DNA from 3 places in the Streptomyces sp. NPDC003027 genome. Region 2 is predicted to be linked to each of the others. Evidence: riboswitches for the same ligand, from Rfam matches in the RefSeq annotation. Region 2 holds a riboswitch; each other region holds the start of a gene.

Region 1 (6,583 bases), on a different contig from region 2:
GGCCATCCGCGCGAAGCCGTTCTCGGCCTCCTCGAGACCGACGTGCATGGAGCCCATGAGCACCCGGTTGGGCAGGGTGGTGAACCCGAGGTCGAGCGGGCTCAGCAGGTGCGGGTACGGGGTGATCGGGGCCATGGGGGCGTCTCCTCGCGCAGGGTCGTCACGCTCTGTTGTAGACGACCGGAGCCGCGTTGTGCAACAAGTTGCATAAGGGTGGAGGAGTGATCTGCGCTACGTCCACCGCCGCGAACCGTGCACCAACCGCGCCGGCCTGAATCCGCGACCCCGGAAAGCAGCACCTCCCTGGCCGGGCACGCGCCCCTGGGGCCGCCGGGGCCCCAGGAGCGGAAGACAGTGATCGTCTACGGCGCGCCCGGCACTCCCGCCCACGCGGCCAGCTCCTCCGCCGTGCGGGGGCCCTCCTCGCCCTCCGGGAGGAGGCCCTGGGCGCGCAGCAGGCGGGTCACCGCCATGCCCCAGGGCTGCCGGAGCCGCGCCGCCGCGAGCAGCGCGTCGTCCGCGAGGAGGTCGGTGATCGGGCCCGTCCGCAGACCCTCCGGTGACAGCACCGCCGCCTCGTCCGCCCAGCGCAGGGCCAGATCGACGTCGTGCGTCGCCATCACCACCGTCGTGCCCGACCCCCGCAGCCGCCCGAGCACCTCGAGGAGGCGCTCCTGCCCGTGGGGATCGAGCCCGGCCGTCGGCTCGTCCATGATGAGGACCCGCGGCCGCATCGCCACCGCGCCCGCGATCGCCGCCCGCTTGCGCTGGCCGTACGACAGCAGATGCGTCGGCCGGTCCTCCAGCGCCACGATGTCCAGCGCCTCCAGCGCCTCGCGCACCCGGAGCCGTACCTCCTCCAGCGGCAGCCCGAGGTTCATCGGCCCGAACGACACGTCCTGGCCGACCGACGCCGCGAACAGCTGGTCGTCCGGGTCCTGCACGACCAGCTGCACGGTCGTCCGCAACCGGGTCAGACCCTTCCGGTCGTACGACACCTCCTCGCCGTCCAGCCGGAGAGCCCCGCTGCCGCAGCGCAGGCCCCCGCTCAGCAGCCGCAGCAGTGTCGTCTTGCCGCTGCCGTTCCTCCCGAGCACCGCAAGCGCCCGCCCCTCCGGCACGGCGAAGTCGATCCCGTCGAGGACGGGGGGCCCGTCCTCATAGGCGAAGCCCGCCCTCACCAGTTCCACGACAGGGGAACGAAGACTCACGGCAGGGACCTTTCCAGTACGAGAGTGAGAGCGACGAGGCCGGCCAGCAGCCCGGCCGTCGCCGCCAGGAACCGCCGCGAGACGGCCGCACCGGGCACCAGGACCCGGAGGGTCCCGTCGTACCCCCGCCCCGCCAGCCCCGTCTGCAACCGCTGCGCCCGGTCGAAGGCGCGCACGAACGCCGTCGCGCCGAGCCCGGCGAGCGAGCGCCAGGTGGCCGCCCGCGTCGTCAGCCCCAACCGGGCCGCCTGGGCCTGCCGGATCCTGGCCATGGAGTCGAGCAGGAGAAAACTGATCCGGTACATCACGAGCGCGACGTCCACGACCGGACCCGGCACCCCCGCCCGTACGAGCCGGGGCAGCACGTCCGAGACGGGTGTGGTGAACGCGAACAGCAGCACCCCCAGCGACGCGGCCGATGTGCGCAGCAGCAGTTCACCCGCGTGCGACGGACCGTCCGGCGCCAGGGCGACGAAGCCGCGCGCCCCTCCCACCTCGAACAGCAGCGGCACCGCCCCCGTCACACAGAAGCCCAGCGGGATCCGGAACGCCCGCCACAGCTGACGTCCGGGCACTCCGGCGGGACCGAGCAGCACCGCGAGGGTGGCCGCCGCGACCAGAACGGCGCCCGGCCAGGGCGGCAGACAGACCGCGCACAGCGTCAGGCCGAAGCCCAGCGCGGCCTTCTCGCACGGGTGACGGCGGCGCCAGCGACTGCTGTGCGCCGCCGCGTCGATCGGCAGCATCGGCGGTTACTCGTCGCCCGTGGCGGCGCGCGTCACCTTCGGGGCGTCCGTGGCGACCGGTGCGGCCGCCGCGGCCAGTGCGCGCTCCTCGCCCTGGCGACGTCCGCGCCGCAGACCGAAGTAGTACGCGAGGACACCGGCGCCGATGGCCGCCTGGAGCGCGAACAGTGCCGACTCGACCTCGCCGGACGGAGGCTCGTACAGCGGGCTGAACCACGGCTCGTAGTCGGGCCGGATCTCCGTGATCGCGGCCTCCGCCTCGGCGTCGGCCCCCGCGAACGGCTCCTCCTTGTGGTCGCCGAGCCCCAGGACCAGCGGCAGCACCGCCAGCGCGGCGACGGCGAGCAGCAGCAGGGCGTTGATCTTCGTGTTCCTGCTCATCCGGCTCATCGGGCCACCGCCTCCGTGGTCTCGCTCTTCCGGGCACCGGGAAGCAGCACCCCGAGCCGGGTCAGATCCCCCTTGCTCGACTGCGTCAGCAGACGCATCACGAGCACCGTCAGCAGACCCTCGCTCACCGCGAGCGGCAGCTGCGTGACGGCGAAGATCCCGCCGAACTTCGCCAGCGCGCCGAGCACACCGCTGCCGGGGTCGGGGAACGCGACCGCCAGCTGCACGCTGGTGACGCAGTAGGTGGACAGGTCGGCGACGAACGCGCCGAAGAACACGCTCACCATCAGCGGCACGTCGAAGCGGCGCAGCAGCCGGTACGCCCCGTACCCCGCCCACGGGCCGACGACGGCCATCGAGAAGACGTTGGCGCCGAGGGTGGTGAGCCCGCCGTGCGCCAGGAGCAGCGCCTGGAAGAGCAGCGTGATCGTGCCGAGGACCGCCATCACGGGCGGCCGGAACAGGATCGCCCCGAGGCCCGTTCCGGTGGGGTGGGAGCAACTGCCCGTCACCGACGGAATCTTGAGCGCGGACAGGACGAAGGTGAAGGCGCCCGAGGCGCCCAGCAGCAGAGTGGATTCGGGATGGGCCTTGACCTCACGGGTCAGGGCACGGACACCGTGGACGACGAACGGGGCGGACGCGACGGCCCAGGCGGCCGCGTGCACAGGGGGCAGATAGCCCTCGGCGATATGCATGGTTGGGAGACCCTCTCCAGCACCTCGTGGATGGACAACGCACCTTGGCCGGTCTCCTGGCTGACGGTCATGCCGCCCGGACTCCGCCTTCCCACACCACGACGGTCTCCCGCGGCGGTGCAGTGGCTCCCCTGGGGGTTGTCCCCAAGGGGGTGGAGCCGGACCTCCCGATCACAGTGGCGAGGGCCGCACCGGTACTGCACCGGTTTCCCGTACACCAAGGCCCTGCGACACTAGTGCGTTGACCAGGTACATCACAACACGGTCGGCTCCCGGTACGGCCCGTGACGGGTGCCCGCCTCCCGCCCGCTCACCCCTTCCGGTACGTGTACGCCTCCGCGGCCGCGGCCTCCACGGCGTCCAGGTCCCCGCCCGCCGTCGCCGTGACGAGGGCGGCGATCGCGCCCTCGACGAAGGGCGCGTCCACGAGCCGCGCCCCCTCGGGCAGCTCGTCGCCCTCGGCGAGGAGCGCCTTGACGGTCAGCACGGCGCTGCCCAGATCGACGAGGAGGGCCACACCGGCGCCCCGGTCGACCGCCCTCGCCGCCTCGGCGATCAGGTCGGAGCTGGTGCCGAGTCCGCCGTCCGGGGTGCCGCCGGCGGGCCGGATCGGTGCGGTGGGGCCGCCGCCCGAGAGGCCCTGGGCGAGTTCGGCCACGGCCGCGGCGACGGCGGCGCTGTGCGAGACGAGAACGATGCCGACCCGCCCGCTCATCCGGCCACCTCCGCGAGGGCGGCGATCAGCAGCGCGGACGAGGTGGCCCCGGGGTCCTGGTGCCCGATCGACCGTTCGCCCAGATAGCTGGCCCTGCCCTTGCGGGCCTGGAGCGGTACGGTCGCCAGCGCGCCCTCCTCGGCCGCCGTCCGGGCCGCCGCGAAGGACTCGCGCAGCGCCTCGGCCGCCGGGACGAGCGCGTCCAGCATCGTCTTGTCGCCGACCTGGGCCCCGCCGAGCTGGGCGACGGCGGCGACCCCGGTGGCCAGCGCGTCGGCGAACGCCTCGCGGGTCACGGTCCCGGCGTCGCCGAGCGCCTTGCCGGTGCGGCGCAGGAGCGTCCCGTACAGCGGACCGGAGGCACCCCCGACGGTGGAGATCAACTGCCGTCCTGCGGTGGTGAGTACGGCCCCCGGGGTGGGGGGCGGCTCCTTCGCCAGGACGTCCGTCACGGCGGCGAACCCCCGCTTCAGATTGGAGCCGTGGTCGGCGTCGCCGATCGCCGAGTCGAGCTCGGTGAGACGGTCGGCCTCACGGTCGACGGCGGAAGCGGCGACGCTCAGCCAGCGCTGGAAGAACGCGGCGTCGAACTGGCCCGGCTCGTTCGTCTCGGTCACTTCGGTCACTCTCCTTCTCACCGGCCCCAGCGGAGGGCGGGCGTCTGCACGGGCGCGTCCCACAGGCGTAGCAGTTCCTCATCGGCCTCACAGAGCGTGACCGAACAGCCGGCCATGTCGAGGGAGGTCACATAGTTCCCGACCAGGGTGCGGGCGACCGGGATCCCGCGCTCCTTCAGCACGCGCTGCACCTCGGCGTTGAACCCGTACAGTTCGAGCAGCGGGGTGGCGCCCATGCCGTTGACCAGCGCCAGGACCGGGCCGGACGGCCGCAGGTCGTCCAGTACGGCATCGACGGCGAAGTCCGCGATCTCCCGCGAGGTCATCATCGCGCGCCGCTCGCGCCCCGGCTCGCCGTGGATCCCGATCCCCAACTCCAGCTCGCCCTCGGGCAGGTCGAAGGTGGGACTGCCCTTGGCGGGCGTGCTGCAGGCGCTCAGCGCGACGCCGAAGGACCGCGACCGCTCGTTCACCCGCCGGGCGATCGCCTCCACTCGCTCCAGCGGGGCGCCCTCCTCGGCGGCGGCCCCCGCGATCTTCTCCACGAAGAGCGTGGCCCCCGTCCCTCGCCGCCCGGCGGTGTGGAGGCTGTCCGTCACGGCCACGTCGTCGTCGACCAGGACCTTGGCGACCTGGACGCCCTCGTCCTCGGCGAGCTCGGCCGCCATCTCGAAGTTGAGCACGTCCCCGGTGTAGTTCTTGACGACGAACAGCACACCGGCCCCGCTGTCCACCGCGGCGGCCGCCCGCACCATCTGATCCGGCACGGGCGAGGTGAACACCTCGCCGGGGCACGCCGCGGCGAGCATGCCCCGCCCCACGAACCCTGCGTGCAACGGCTCGTGCCCGGACCCGCCCCCGGACACCAGCGCCACCTTCCCGGCGACGGGCGCGTCCCGCCGCAGCACGACACGGTTCTCGACATCCACGGTGAGCTCGGGATGAGCGGCGGCCATGCCGCGCAGCGCGTCGGCGACCACGGTCTCCGGGACGTTGATCAGCATTCTCATCGGTACCTCCTGGTAGGCCGGCAGGCAGGTGTCCGACCTGCGTCACCAGGTCGGATGGGGTGTGCGCTCGTCGGTCTGGGCGATCCGTGTGTGGGCAGTATCGACCTTGCGGCGCCGAAGGTCGCGTCGGTCGGCACATCCGGGCCGTCAGTGCTTGAGATCCCGATCGGCCTCGCTGCCGCCGGGTCCGCCCCGCCCGTCCCCGGGACGGACCCCTTCGCGCCCCACGCACCTCGGGGACCTACGGCTGTACGACACCTCCGCCGGGGCCGTTCGGGTCATGGCGATGTCGGCGCCCGTGGCCAGTTTGCGTAACCTCGTCACGAGAAGGGCACCGGACAGGCGTTCCGCCGTCGCTCCGCCGGTCGCGTGCAAAGGGGTGCTGGATGTCGATGACCAGTCGGCGCGATCTGCTGGCGCGGTCCGCGGGAGCGGTCGCGGTCACCCTCGTGCCGAGCTCCGGCGCGGCAGGCGTGCACACACCGCGGGAGCGGCCGGTCACCACGATCGACGGGCGCGTGGACTGGGACGCCCTGCGGGCGCAGTTCCGCCTGGAGCCGGGATGGGCGAATCTCGCGTTGTTCTATCTCACCTCGCATCCCAAGGCGGTACGGGATGCGGTGGAGCATTTGGCAGCGCAGGTCGACGCCGATCCCCTCTCGGTGCCCGCGGGGCTGGCGCTGCCCGACGGTCCCACCGGATGGCCCCGGGTGCGCCAGGCGCTCGCGGCCTATCTGGGAGGCCGGGCCGAGGATGTCGCGATGACGGCGAGCACGAGCATCGGGCTGGGTGTCGTCTACAACGGCGTCGTGACCCGGCCGGGGCAGGAGTTCCTGCTGACCGAGCACGACCACATCTCTCATCGCACCGCCGCCCGACTGGCCGCCGACAAGCATGGCTGCACGGTACGGCTGGGCTCGTGGTTCGCCGATCCGGCCACCGCGACGGCGGAGGGCATCGCAGCGGCGGTCGGCGAGGCGATCCGTCCGAACACCAGAGTCGTCGGGATCACCTGGGTGCAGTCGAGCACGGGGGTCCGTATGCCGGTGCGTGCGGTGGCCGAGGTGGTGCGCCGGGCCAATGAAGGGCGTCGTCCTGCCGACCGGTGCCTGCTGGTCGTCGACGGCGTGCACGGGCTGGCGGCAGTGGACGAGGACGCCGCCGGCCTGGGCGCGGACGTGGTGATCGCCGGAACG
Region 2 (6,583 bases):
CCACGTGGACGACGTGGACGAACACCACGCGCGGGCCGTGCAGCACGGGGTCGAGATCGTGATGCCGCCGACGGACCAGGACTACGGCTCGCGGGACTACATCGCCCGGGACGCCGAGGGCAATGTCTGGAGCTTCGGGACGTACACGCCGGGGGCCGCCGACTAGCGACGGCCCGCTCCCTCGTTCAGCCCCTTCCGGTGTGGACCTGGAAGGCCGCCCGGCGGACGGCCTTGGCCAGGGCCGGGTCGGGGTGCGCGGCGGCGAGGGCGACCAGGACCTGGACCGTGCGGGGGTGGCCCACGGCGCGGACCTCGTCGAGCAGGGCCGGGACCGTGCCCTGCACGGCGGAGTCGAGGTGGCGTACGAGCAGCGCGCTCTCGCCGTGGTCGGCGACGGCCGCGGCGGTGTCGACCCAGAGCCAGGTGGCCTCCTCACGGGTCAGCACGTCGGGTGCGTCGTCGGGGTCGGCCCCGTCGTACTCGGCGAGCCAGAGCAGGGCGTACGGACGGAGCGACGGCTCCTCGACGGCCGCCCGGACCTCGGCCTCGGCGGGGGCGCCCACGACCCGGAGCGCCTCGAAGGCGAGGCCGCGCAGCAGGGCGTCCTCGCCACGGGCGACGGCCAGGAGTTCGGTGACGGCGCTGGAGAGCGTGCGGGCGGCGAGCCACGCGCGGTACTCGTCGCGGGCCGGTCCGGGGGTGAGGCGGGCACAGCCTCGCAGCATGTCCTCGGCGGACTGCTCGATGTTGCCCGCCGGGCTCTGGGCGGCGACGCAGATCTGCTCCAGCTTGACCCAGACCGCCCAGTTGCCGAGCGGGGTCAGGGTGGCCTGGCCCGCGCCCAGGGTGAGGGCTCCGACGGCGGCGAGGCCCTCCAGGGCCCAGTCGAGCAGCGCGGGGAGTCCGTCGGTGGCGGCGGCGGACGCGGCGGCGCCCGCGTCGGCCGGGGATCCCTGGACGGGGACCTCGCAGCGCTCCTCGCGCAGCTCGTCGACGCGTTGCCGCAGCAGGTCGAGGAGGGCCGGGACGAGCACGGGTCCGGCCGAGAGCTGGAGCAGGGAGAGGACCTGGGGGACGGCCTCGACGACCTCGGCGACGGCGCCGGCGGGCACGCCCTCGGGCGCGGGGTGGACCAGGGACCAGGCGTCGAACAGAGCCACCCAGCCGCGCAGGACGGCGGAGTCGTCCCTGTCCCAGGCGTGCAGCCGCCAGCCGGGGCGCGCGGTGGCGCCGTGGAGTTCGACGAGTCCGGCGAGCCGGGCGCGGTCCCAGCCGGCCCTGACCTGGTCGGGCGTCAGGTCGAGTGCGGCGGCGGCCCGTTCGTGGGCGGAGACGGCTTCGGGGCCGGCCGGAGCGGTGAGGTCGGCCTCGCGGTCGACGGCGGCCCAGCGGGCGATCCGTACGGCGTCGGCGAGGACGGTCCGTGCCTGGCGGGCCAGTTCCGCGCGGGGCGGAGTGCCCTCGGGCGGCCGCGGCGCCGGCCGGGTACGCCGGGTCGTCACGGCCCGTCGGGCGGTGGCCAGTGCCCGCGGACGGACGAGTCGGAGTCTGGAGTTGCGCGCCAATTGCTCATCAGGCTTTCGAGACGTCACGGGGGCAGTCTTCCCGCTGACGGCCCGAAAGCCCAATCGGAACGGGGATCACCGTCATACGCGCCGTGACGGACCGGTCCGGGGCGGGCTACAGCAGGGGGGTGAGAAAGCGCCGCAGGGCCTCTTCGTAGCGGAGCGGGTCGGCGTTCCACATGGCGGCGTGCGGGGCCTGCCGTACCGTCTGGAGGCTGACCAGGTCGGGGCGGCCCGCGGCGAGTTCGCGGGACGGTTCCCAGGGCGCGATCGTGTCGTCGGGGCCGTGGAAGACCAGGGCCGGCACGCGCAGGGCGGCCGGGTCCGCGACCGCCCGGAGCCGGTCGCCGCGCAGGCCCGTCCTGCCCTGGGCGGCGCGGACGGCGAGCGGCAGCAGCGGGCCGGGGACCCGGCGGGCCGCGGCGAGGTTGCGCAGCGCGGCCTCCTGGTCGAGGACCGGGGAGTCGAGGACGACGCCGCGGATCCGGTCCCGTACGCCGGAGTGGGCGGCGGCGTGCAGGGCCATCGTGGCGCCGGTCCCCCAGCCGTGCAGCACGACCTCGCCGGCGCCCCGGCGGACGGCGTAGCGGATGGCCGCGTCGACGTCCCGCCACTCCGAGTCGCCGAGGTGGCCGACGCCGTCCGGGGAGCGGGGCGCGCCTTCGTCGCCGCGGTAGGCGACGCACAGGACGGGGATCTGCCGGCGGGAGAGGAAGGGGACGAGATTGAGGGGGTGCCGGCGGGTGGTCCCGAGTCCGTGCAGGGCGATCACCCAGGTGGGGCGGGAGGCGGGGATCAGCCAGCCGGGCAGGGTCCCGAGCTCACCGGGGATCTCGACGTCCTCGTACTCGACACCGAGCGCGGTCCGGGGGGTGCCGGAGTGCAGCTCCGGGGTGAGCCGGACCCGGGCGCCGGGCCGGAGCGTGCCGAGCTCGACCCGCTCCAGACGGCGCACGACGGTGTCCGCGGTGTGCGGGACCCGGTCGAGGACCGGCCCGACGAACCCGTGGAAGTCGGGGCCCTCGATGCCGTACGTGCCGGGGCGCAGGGAGGCGAGGCTGCGAGTGAGGGTGACCCGGCCGGGGCCGGTGGCGTGCACGGTGAGCCGGGGGTCGCCGGGCAGGGGCCGTCCGGACGCCGCCTGGAGGGCGGCGTCGCCCGCGTACCGGCCGGCCGCCACCGCGGCCGCGCCGACACCGATCAGAGTGGTGACGGCCGCTGCCGCCGCATGAGCCGGGCGCACCGTCCCAGTGTGGTCAGGACGGGGTCGGGCCGCCACCCGGTGGACCCGTACGGCGCCACGTGAGGGTGACGTGGATCACTTCGGGGGGTCCCCCGGTCGGCTGATCCGGTCCGTCGGCGTCCACGTGCTGACACGGGGCGCGAGGGGCGCGAGTGACGGATGTCCGGTCCGCCCCGTAAGGACATGGCTTACCCCGGGTCGCACGGGTCCACATCGTGGACGCGCGGGCCCTCCCGAGCCGCTAAGCGGAATGTCCTGGCACCGGTTCGGGTCACCACACCGCCGGACCCAGTTCATCTTCCGTTCACCCAGGTTGACTACGTTCGACGAGCCACTGACGTCAAACGATTGCCTGGGTAAATGGAACACATCACGCTGCTGCTCACGATTGTGGTCGTGACAGCTCTCGTGTTCGATTTCACGAACGGTTTCCACGACACCGCCAACGCGATGGCGACGACCATCTCGACCGGCGCGATGAAGCCCAAGACGGCGGTGGCCATGTCCGCCGTGCTGAACCTGGTCGGCGCGTTCCTCTCCGTCGAGGTCGCCAAGACGATCTCCAGCGGTCTGGTGAACGAAGAGGGCATCCAGCCCGAAGTCATCTTCGCCGCGCTCGTCGGCGCGATCCTCTGGAACCTTCTGACCTGGCTGGTCGGACTGCCGTCCAGCTCGTCCCACGCCCTCATGGGCGGCCTCATCGGCGCGACGATCGCCTCGGTCGGTCTCAGCGGCGTCAACGGCGGCGTGGTCGTCACCAAGGTCCTCATCCCGGCCATCGCCGCGCCTCTGGTCGCCGGCCTCGCCGCGATGCTCGCCTCCCGGCTGACCTACCGGCTCGGCAGGAACGCCGACCGGAAGACCACCGACAAGGGCTACCGCGCGGGCCAGATCGCCTCCGCCGGTCTCGTCTCCCTCGCCCACGGCACCAACGACGCCCAGAAGACGATGGGCATCATCACGCTGGCCCTGGTCGCCGGCGGCATCCTGGCCCCGGGCTCCAACCCGCCGGTCTGGGTCATCGTCTCCGCCGGTCTGGCCATCGCCCTCGGCACCTACCTGGGCGGCTGGCGCATCATCAGGACCATGGGCAAGGGCCTCACGGACCTCCAGCCGCAGCAGGGCTTCGCCGCCCAGACCAGCGCCGCGGCCGTCATCCTGAGCTCCTCCAACCTCGGCTTCTCCCTGTCGACCACGCACTCCTGCTCCGGCGCCGTCATGGGCGCGGGTCTGGGCCGCAAGGGCGGGGTGGTCCGCTGGTCCACCGCCACCCGGATGTTCGTCGCCTGGGGCCTGACCCTCCCCGCCGCCGGCCTGGTCGCCGCGCTCTCGGAGTACGTCACCCGGCAGGGCGACTGGGGCGTCATCGCCGTCGCCGCCTTCCTGATCGCGTCCTGCACCGCGATCTGGTTCATCTCCCGCCGCCAGGTCGTCGACCACACCAACGTCAACGAGACCGAGACCGAGGCCCCCGGCGTCGTGACCACCGCCATCGCGGCCGTCACCCCGCCCCCGGCCGGGACCCTCACCGACGACCTGAAGGCCACCATCCCGTCGCCGGCTCCCACGGACCCGGCCGCCCCGACCGCCACGGCGACGGTCTAAGGAACGAGAGACATCAGCATGAAGATCGACTGGGCAGCTCTCGGCTCCGTCTTCGGAGTCAGCCTCGTGGCGACCATCGCCCTCGTGGGCCTGTTCACCCTCGGGATCGTCGGCCTCTCCAAGCAGGAGCAGGCCGCGACCCAGGGAGGCTCCGCGGCCCTCGCGCGCACCGGCGCGTACGCCTGCTTCGCGCTGTGCGCGGCGGCCGTCGCGTTCGGCATCTATCTGATCGTCGTCTGACCGATCGACGCACCCACGGCTGGGCGTGCCGCACCGGAAGGTGCGGCACGCCCAGCCGTCGTGTTGTGGGGCTTCGCACACTCTCCCGTCGCAGGTCAAGGGTGAGTTGACGGGTGTTCGCGCTGCGTGGTGGACTTCCGGGGCCATTACGGCGGCAGAAGAGGAAGTCCGGTGCGAATCCGGCGCGGTCCCGCCACTGTGACCGGGGAGCTGATCCCCGGGAGCCAGGAACTCTCCCCGCCGGTCACGTCGAGCCAGGGCGCGGACCCTGAGTGAGGACATAGCGCCATGCCTGGCCGCAGAGCTGCCACCGGTGTATTCGCGTCCACGGGCGTCTTCGCGTACGGAGCCGCCTCCGGCCTGCTCGCGGACCTGCTGATCGGCGACCCGCGCCGCGGCCATCCGGTCGCCGGATTCGGCCGGGCCGCCGGCGCCGTCGAACGACTTCTGCTGCGCGACCACCGCGGGTGGGGCGCGCTGCACACCGCCGTCTGCGCGGGCGGCGCCGCCGGAGCCGCGGCGCTCGCCGCGCGCGCCGTCCGCGGCCGGCCCGTCGCCTCCGCCGCCCTGACCGCCGCCGCCGTGTGGGCGGTCGTCGGCGGTACGACGCTGGGCCGGGAGGCCCGGGCCATCGGCGGGGCGCTGGCCGCCGGCGACCTGGAGGTGGCCCGCGAGCGGCTGCCGCATCTGTGCGGCCGCGACCCGCAGGCCCTGGACGGCCCGGCGATGGCCCGCGCGGTCGTGGAGTCCGTCGCCGAGAACACCTCCGACGCGGTCGTCGGCGCCCTGGTCTGGGGCGCGGTCGCCGGGGTCCCGGGCCTCGTCGGCTTCCGCGCCGTGAACACCCTGGACGCGATGGTCGGTCACAGGTCCCCGAAGTACCGCCGCTTCGGCTGGGCCTCCGCCCGCCTCGACGACGTGGCCGGCTGGCCGGGGGCGCGGCTGACGGCCGCGCTCGCGACGGTCGCGGGCGGCGACCCCCGTGGGGCGGTCCGGGCATGGCGGGCGGACGCGGGCAGGCACCCGAGCCCCAACGCCGGCCCGGTCGAGGCCGCGTTCGCGGGAGCGCTCGGCGTACGGCTCGGCGGGACGCTCTCGTACGGCGGACGGGTCGAGCACCGGCCGGTGCTCAACGGTGAGGGCCGGGACGTGGAAGTGGCGGACATCGAGCGGGCCGTACGGCTGTCGCGCCGGGTGACCGGACTGACGCTGGCGGCCTGTGTGGCCGGAAGGATCGTGGTGGGCGCCATGAAGCGGAGGAGCGCATGAGGAGCGGACCGAGGGGAGGCGGGCTGCTGGTCGCGGGGACCACGTCCGACGCGGGCAAGAGCGTCGTCACGGCCGGGATCTGCCGCTGGCTGGTCCGCAAGGGCGTGAAGGTGGCGCCGTTCAAGGGCCAGAACATGTCCCTGAACTCCTTCGTGACCAGGGAGGGCGCGGAGATCGGGCGGGCGCAGGCGATGCAGGCGCAGGCCGCGCGGGTGGAGCCGACGGCGCTGATGAACCCGGTCCTGCTGAAGCCGGGCAGCGACCGCTCCAGCCAGGTGGTGCTGATGGGCAAGCCGGTGGGTGAGCTGAGCGCCCGCGGGTTCTTCGGGGGGGCGGGAGGGTCGTCCCCGGGGAAGAGGCTGCATGGCGGGCGGCAGAAGGAGCTCTTCGAGCCGGTCCTCGCGTGTCTGGAGGAGCTGCGGGGCAGCTATGACGCCGTGATCTGCGAGGGGGCGGGCAGTCCGGCCGAGATCAACCTGCGGCGCACGGACATCGTGAACATGGGCATCGCGCGGGCCGCGCGGCTGCCCGTGCTGGTGGTCGGCGACATCGACCGGGGAGGGGTGTTCGCCCAGTTCTTCGGGACGACGGCGCTGCTCGCCCCCGAGGACCAGGAGCTGATCGCGGGCTACCTCGTGAACAAGTTCCGGGGCGACGTCTC
Region 3 (6,583 bases), on a different contig from region 2:
CGCTGATCTTCCCCGGCATGAAGCTCACCCTCGGCGCCAAGTCCACGGCCAAGGCGCCCGCGCCCAAGGCCGCGGCTCCGAAGGCCGCGCCCAAGGCGGCTCCGAAGGCGGCTCCGAAGGCCGGGAAGTCCACCTCCGACGCGGCCGAGTCGCGCAGCTCCCGCAGCAGCGAGCGCGCCGCCGCGGAGTCGAAGCCGGCGTCGCAGTCCTCCTCCGGCTGGGTCTCCCCGGTGAGCGGCGGCGTCTCCACGCCGTACCGCGCCTCCGGCTCGATGTGGTCCTCCGGCTACCACACCGGTGTCGACTTCATGGCCTCCTCCGGCACCTCCGTCAAGGCCGTCGGCGCGGGCACCGTGTACTCCGCCGGCTGGAGCGGTTCGTACGGCAACGAGGTCGTCATCCAGCACGCGGACGGCACCTACTCGCAGTACGCGCACCTCTCCTCCCTCTCCGTCTCCGCCGGCCAGTCCGTCAACGGCGGCGACCAGATCGGCCTGTCCGGCTCCACCGGCAACTCCAGCGGTCCGCACCTGCACTTCGAGATGCGCACCGGTCCGAGCTACGGCTCGGACATCGACCCGCTCGCCTACCTGCGCGAGAAGGGCGTCAGCATCTGACGCGTCACCACTCGACGCGTCCCACGGCACGCACCCCGGGCCCGGCACCTTCGTGCCGGGCCCTCGGCGTATTCCGGCTTGGCGCAATCTTGACCGGTGGCGTATCTCACCTGCCGTCAACCACTCCTTACGGTCGCGTAGGTCACACCCCCAAGGGAAAGATGTGCTCCCGTGGCAGACGATTCGAGATCAAGAGACATGGACGTATTCGGGTCGTACGCGGCGATCGGTGACAGCTTCACCGAGGGCGTCGGAGATCCCGGACCCGACGGGACGTATGTGGGATGGGCGGACCGTTTCGCGGTGCTGCTGGCCGACCGGCTGCCGGAGCACGAAGCGTTCCGCTACGCCAATCTGGCCGTACGCGGCCGCCTCCTCGACCAGATCGTGGAGGAGCAGGTCCCCCGCGCCAAGGAACTCGCCCCCGACCTGGTGACCTTCTGCGCGGGCGGCAACGACATCATCCGCCCCGGCAGCGACCCGGACGACGTCGCCGAGCGCTTCGAGCGCGCCGTCGCCGACCTCACCTCCGCCGTCGGCACGGTCATGGTCACGACCGGCTTCGACACCCGGGACGTGCCCGTGCTGCGCCATCTGCGCGGCAAGATCGCCACCTACACGGCCCATGTCCGGGCCATCGCCGACCGCTACGGCTGCCCCGTCCTGGACCTCTGGTCGCTCAAGTCCGTCCAGGACAGGCGTGCTTGGGACGGCGACCGGCTGCATCTGTCGCCCGAGGGGCACACCCGGGTCGCCCTGCGCGCCGCCCAGGTCCTCGGCATCCCGGTACCGGCCGACCCGGACCAGCCGTGGCCGCCGCTGCCCCCGCGCGGGACGCTGGAGGTGCGCCGCGACGACATCCTGTGGGCCAGGGAGTACCTGGTGCCCTGGATCGGCCGCCGGCTGCGGGGCGAGAGCTCGGGCGACCACGTGGCGGCCAAGCGCCCGGACCTCATGCCCCTGTAGGCGTGATGGCCACGGCGGTCTACGAGCCGCGCTGAGCCCCCGTGTCGGGCCCGGGCAGGCCCAACTCCCGGTCCAGCGCCGCATCGGCCCACTCCAGCATGGCGGCGCGCGAGAGCGATCCGGCGTACGAGGTCATCTGCACCGCCAGCCCGTCCAGGAAGGCGGTCAGCCGCCAGGCCGCGGCCGCCGGGTCCCGGCAGGGGAACTCACCGGCCGCCGCGCCCTCGGCGATCACCTCGGCCAGCGCCGCCTTCCACTGCTGATCGAGGGCGCCGGCGACCTCCCGCAGGGCCGGTTCGCGCAGACTGGCCGACCAGCCCTCGATCCACAGCCGCCAGCCCTTGGCCTGCCCGGTGGGCGCGTACCAGCGGACCGCCGACCGCAACCGGCGCAGAGCCGTCGTGCGCCGCCCGAGCAGCGCCCGCAGATGGCCGAGGTCGCTCTCGGCGGCGTAGGCGAAGGCCGCCGCGACGAGCTTCTCCTTGGTCGAGAAGTGGTAGAGCACCAGGGCGTTGCTGACCCCGAGCGCGGAGGCGACGTCGGCGATCCGTACGGCCGCCACGCCCCGGACCTCGATCTGCGCGACAGCGGCCCGCAGCAGATCCTCGCGCCGCTCCGCCACGTTCAAGCGCACTCTCGCCACGTCGCTCAGACTACACAGCACATGACGCGGGCATGATCATTTTACGGTGCGCCGGGTGCCGCGATCCACCGCCCGCCCATGACGGTCAGCGGCCGCACATAATGGAACGACCCCCAACCTCAGGAGGCCCTGTGACCGGCACCGGCTCCGACCATCCGCCGCGGTCCCGGCTGCGCGCCCTGCGGCCTGCCGCCTTCGGCGCCGACCCGGTGGGAGAGCGCATGGAGCGCATCCGCCGCTCGCCGAACTTCGCGGACGGGGTCTTCCGGAACCCCGTGTCGGCCCGGCACCGGCCCTCCGGCTCCATGCTCGAGTTCGCCAAGGTCTACTTCCGGAAGGAAGCGCGGGCGCGCCGGGCCCCCACCGGCGCGATCCCCCTCCACACCGGCACCCTGGACCACCTCGCCGAGCCCCCGGCCTCCGGTCTGCGGCTGACCTGGATGGGGCACTCCAGCGTCCTCGCCGAGATCGACGGCCACCGGGTGCTCTTCGACCCCGTCTGGGGCGACCGCTGCTCGCCCTTCGCCTTCGCCGGCCCCCGGCGTCTGCACCCCGTCCCGGTGCCGCTCGCCGAGCTGGGCCCGGTCGACGTGGTCGTTATCTCCCACGACCACTACGACCACCTCGACCTGCCCACGATCAGAGCCCTGGCCTCGACGGACACCCTCTTCGCCGTGCCGCTGGGCGTGGGCGCCCATCTGGAGCGCTGGGGCGTGCCCGCTTCCCGGCTGCGCGAGCTGGACTGGGACGAGACGGCAAAGATCGGCGCCCTGCGGCTCACCGCGACCCCCGCCCGCCACTTCTGCGGCCGCGGCCTGCGCAACCAGCAGCACACCCTGTGGGCGTCCTGGGTCGTCGCCGGTCCCACGCACCGGATCTACCACAGCGGAGACACGGGCTACTTCCCCGGCTTCCAGGAGATCGGCGCCGCCCACGGCCCCTTCGATGCCACCATGATCCAGATCGGCGCGTACTCGGAGTACTGGCCCGAGAACCACCCGGACCTCACACCGCTGCCGGGAGCGTGGCCGGACATCCACATGTCGCCCGCTCAGGGGGTCCAAGCCCACCTCGACCTGCAAGGAGGGCGGCCGGGCGGTGTCCTGCTCCCGATCCACTGGGGCACCTTCAACCTGGCGCCCCATCCGTGGGCGGAGCCGGGGGAGTGGACGAAAGACGCCGCCGAGGAGGTCGGACAGGCCGCCGCGTTCCCTCGCCCCGGCCAGCCCTTCGAGCCCGCCGGAAAGCTGCCCTCGGAGCCCTGGTGGCGGGCGGTGGCCCACCCCATCGCCCACCCATGGCGCCGGCCCCGGTCGGTGCGGGTCTCCACCGAGGGCCGTATGGACGATCTCGATCTCGCCGGTGATCGCTGACGGCGAGTCAGGACCGCCTCAGCCGGAGGGTGCGCGGCCGCCGGCGTGTCTCCCGCCGGAGGAGCGCGGCAGCCCCGCGTCCTCCCGGGCGCGGCCGCGGGGAGCTCGGCCGTACACGCTATGCTGCAAACCGCCCCGCGGGGGAAGCCGGTCGAATTCCGGCGCTGACCCGCAACGGTAGACGGAGCCGCGTACGCGGCTCCGTGAGCCCGATTACCCGCGGTGGTGAAGGCTCCTGTCAATTCGCCGTGGACTGCGAGAGGGTGCTGCGCAGGGCGCCCGGCGTCCCGGGCCGCTCCTTTGCTCACGTGGGTGCACGGCTTGAGGCGAAGGCGATCAGCCCGTGGCCACACCCCTGGAAACCGAACCGGCCGCGCCACCCCACACGGCGCGCACCCGCGTCGGCCCCGCACCGCCCCAGCGCGTATCCCTGCCCCTTCTCTTCGCCGTCCTGTGCGCCGCGCTCGTGTTCTCCATCGTCTGCGGGGCGGGTATGGGGGCCTCGGGACTCACCTGGGGCGAGGTGCTGCGCTTTCTCTGGGCCGGGCTGACGGGCGGACCCCTCTCGCCCGACGACGTCTCGGCCTACACGATCGTGTGGGAACTGCGCTTTCCGCGAGCCGTGCTGGCCGCGGTCGTCGGAGCCGGACTGTCGGCCATCGGCGTCGCCGTGCAGGCCATGGTCCGCAACGCCCTCGCCGACCCGTTCGTCCTGGGCATCTCCTCCGGCGCGGCCGTCGGTGCCAATGCCGTCCTCCTCTTCGGAGCCTTCGGCGCTCTCGGCCTGTGGGCCCTGTCCACGGCGGCCTTCCTCTCCGCGCTCCTCGCCATGGCCCTGGTGTACGCGATCGCCCGCACCGCCGACGGTCTGACCCCGCTGCGGCTCGTCCTGACGGGCACCGCGATGTACTACGGGTTCTCGGCCGTCACCACGTTCATGGTGTTCGCGGCCGAACGCGGCGAGGCGGCCCGCTCCGCGATGATGTGGCTGCTCGGCAGCCTCGGCGGAGCCAGCTGGGCCTCCGTGCCGATCGCCGCGGGAGCCGTGCTCGCCGGCCTCACCCACCTCACGGTGTCAGCGCGTCGCCTGAACGCGCTGGCGATGGGTGACGAGACCGCGGCCGCCCTCGGGGTGGACGCGGGGAGGCTGCGCAAGGAGCTGTTCCTGGTCTGTGCCGCCGTCACGGGGGCCGTGGTCGCGGTGAGCGGCGCGATCGGTTTCGTCGGCCTCATGGTCCCGCACGCCGCACGGATGCTGGTCGGCGCGGACCACCGCCGACTGCTGGCCGTCGCCCCCCTCGCCGGAGCCGTCCTGCTGATCTGGGTGGACATCCTGTCGCGTGTGGTGCTCGCGCCCGTCGAGCTGCCGGTGGGCGTGCTGACCGCCGCCATCGGCGTCCCCTGCTTCGTCCTGCTGATGCGCCGCCGCTCCTACACCTTCGGAGGCGCGTGATGCGGATCGACATCGACGCACTGACGGTCGAGGTCGCCGGCGCGCGGCTGGTGCGCGAGGCCACCCTCCGCGCGGACGGCGGACAGGTCGTCGGGCTCGTCGGGCCCAACGGCAGCGGGAAGTCCACCCTGCTGCGCTGCGTCTACCGCGCCCTGCGCCCCTCGGCGGGTACGGTCCGGCTCGCCGGTGAGGACCTGCACTCCCTCAGCGCGCGCGAAGGCGCCCGGCGACTGGCCGCCCTGCCCCAAGAGGCGGTCACCGAGTTCGACTTCACGGTCGCCGAGGTCGTGGCGATGGGGCGGCTGCCCCACCAGCGGTCGGTGGCCCGGACCACCGACGAGGACCGCAAGGCGTGCGAGGCCGCGCTGGTGCGGGTCGGCGCCGGCCACCTCGCCGGCCGCGGCTTCCTCACCCTCTCCGGCGGCGAGAAGCAACGGGTCATGATCGCCCGCGCGCTCGCCCAGCAGCCGCGCGTCCTGGTCCTCGACGAGCCGACCAACCACCTCGACATCGCCCAGCAGTTGGAGGTCCTGGCCCTCGTGCGCGGAAGTGGCCTGACCGTGCTCACCGCACTGCACGACCTCAACCTCGCCGCCCTCCACTGCGACCTGCTCTACGTCATCGACAGCGGCCGGATCGTCGCCTCCGGCGCCCCGCACGACGTGCTGACGCCCGAACTGCTGGCCGAGGTCTTCGGCGTACGGGCGCACCGTGTGCCGCATCCGGAGTCCGGCGCCGTGCAGTTGCTCTTCGACCGTCTCCCGCCCGCCCATCCCGCTTCCTGAGGAGTCATCGCCACCATGCCGAACCTCGTACGCCCCGCCGCACTCGCCCTTGCCGCCGCCCTGGTGCTCACCGGTTGCGGCGCGCAGGTCACCCCGGAGAAGGAGGAGGGGGGTGGTGCCAAGGCGCGCGGCGGCCACTATCCGGTCACCATCGAGAACTGCGGCCAGAAGAAGAGCTACGACAAGGCCCCCGAGCGCGTGGTCACCAATGACGTCGGCATCACCGAGATCATGTTCGCGCTCGGGCTCGAGGACCGCATGGCGGGTTATGTGATGCCCGACGACAGGGGCGACCTCACCTCCGTTCCCTGGAAGGACGCGTACCAGAAGACGACGTGGCTCTCGAAGAAGACGATCAACAAGGAGCTGGTCCTCGACGCCCGCGCCGACCTGGTCTTCGCGGGCTGGAACTACGGCTTCAACGAGGGGGAGGGCTTCAGCCCCACCGAGCTGGCGCGGGTGGGCATCGACTCGTATCTGCTGAGCGAATCGTGCCGCAACGGGCAGGGAAAGGCGCGCGGCGTGATGCCGCCGCTCGAAGCGCTCTACACCGACCTGCGGAACCTGGGAAAGATCTTCGACGTCGAGGACCGCGCGGAGGCCCTCGTCGCGGACTTCCGGAAGCAGGTGGCCGACGCGCAGGCGAAGGCCCCGAAGGGCGCTGACCGCCCGCGCGTCTTCCTCTATGACGACGGGCGGGACAAGCCGCTGACCTCGGGCCTGTACGCCGGGCCGCACGACATCAT

What was found. Region 2 has a riboswitch for cobalamin ahead of ACWDX6_RS18325 (cobalamin biosynthesis protein). Riboswitches for the same ligand answer to the same signal wherever they lie in the genome.
Region 1: another riboswitch for cobalamin. It lies ahead of ACWDX6_RS25855 (energy-coupling factor ABC transporter permease); the one in region 2 lies ahead of ACWDX6_RS18325 (cobalamin biosynthesis protein).
Region 3: another riboswitch for cobalamin. It lies ahead of ACWDX6_RS06255 (FecCD family ABC transporter permease); the one in region 2 lies ahead of ACWDX6_RS18325 (cobalamin biosynthesis protein).

Annotation. Positions count from the first base shown of each region.
Region 1 is NZ_JBSFTU010000045.1:26,625-33,207, reverse strand. Features, by position in the region: gene ACWDX6_RS25875 (FAD-dependent oxidoreductase) at 1-135, opposite strand, end outside; gene ACWDX6_RS25870 (ATP-binding cassette domain-containing protein) at 363-1,211, opposite strand; gene cbiQ (cobalt ECF transporter T component CbiQ) at 1,208-1,957, opposite strand; gene ACWDX6_RS25860 (energy-coupling factor ABC transporter substrate-binding protein) at 1,964-2,338, opposite strand; gene ACWDX6_RS25855 (energy-coupling factor ABC transporter permease) at 2,344-3,045, opposite strand; cobalamin riboswitch at 3,075-3,282, opposite strand; gene ACWDX6_RS25850 (PTS-dependent dihydroxyacetone kinase phosphotransferase subunit DhaM) at 3,356-3,760, opposite strand; gene dhaL (dihydroxyacetone kinase subunit DhaL) at 3,757-4,386, opposite strand; gene dhaK (dihydroxyacetone kinase subunit DhaK) at 4,395-5,387, opposite strand; gene ACWDX6_RS25835 (aminotransferase class V-fold PLP-dependent enzyme) at 5,774-6,583, shown strand, end outside.
Region 2 is NZ_JBSFTU010000023.1:51,712-58,294, forward strand. Features, by position in the region: gene ACWDX6_RS18300 (VOC family protein) at 1-166, shown strand, start outside; gene ACWDX6_RS18305 (hypothetical protein) at 186-1,592, opposite strand; gene ACWDX6_RS18310 (alpha/beta hydrolase) at 1,681-2,808, opposite strand; gene ACWDX6_RS18315 (anion permease) at 3,169-4,413, shown strand; gene ACWDX6_RS18320 (hypothetical protein) at 4,432-4,653, shown strand; cobalamin riboswitch at 4,775-4,908, shown strand; gene ACWDX6_RS18325 (cobalamin biosynthesis protein) at 4,942-5,922, shown strand; gene ACWDX6_RS18330 (cobyric acid synthase) at 5,919-6,583, shown strand, end outside.
Region 3 is NZ_JBSFTU010000005.1:92,474-99,056, reverse strand. Features, by position in the region: gene ACWDX6_RS06275 (M23 family metallopeptidase) at 1-617, shown strand, start outside; gene ACWDX6_RS06270 (SGNH/GDSL hydrolase family protein) at 789-1,583, shown strand; gene ACWDX6_RS06265 (TetR/AcrR family transcriptional regulator) at 1,603-2,226, opposite strand; gene ACWDX6_RS06260 (MBL fold metallo-hydrolase) at 2,358-3,599, shown strand; cobalamin riboswitch at 3,713-3,838, shown strand; gene ACWDX6_RS06255 (FecCD family ABC transporter permease) at 3,943-5,052, shown strand; gene ACWDX6_RS06250 (ABC transporter ATP-binding protein) at 5,052-5,837, shown strand; gene ACWDX6_RS06245 (ABC transporter substrate-binding protein) at 5,853-6,583, shown strand, end outside.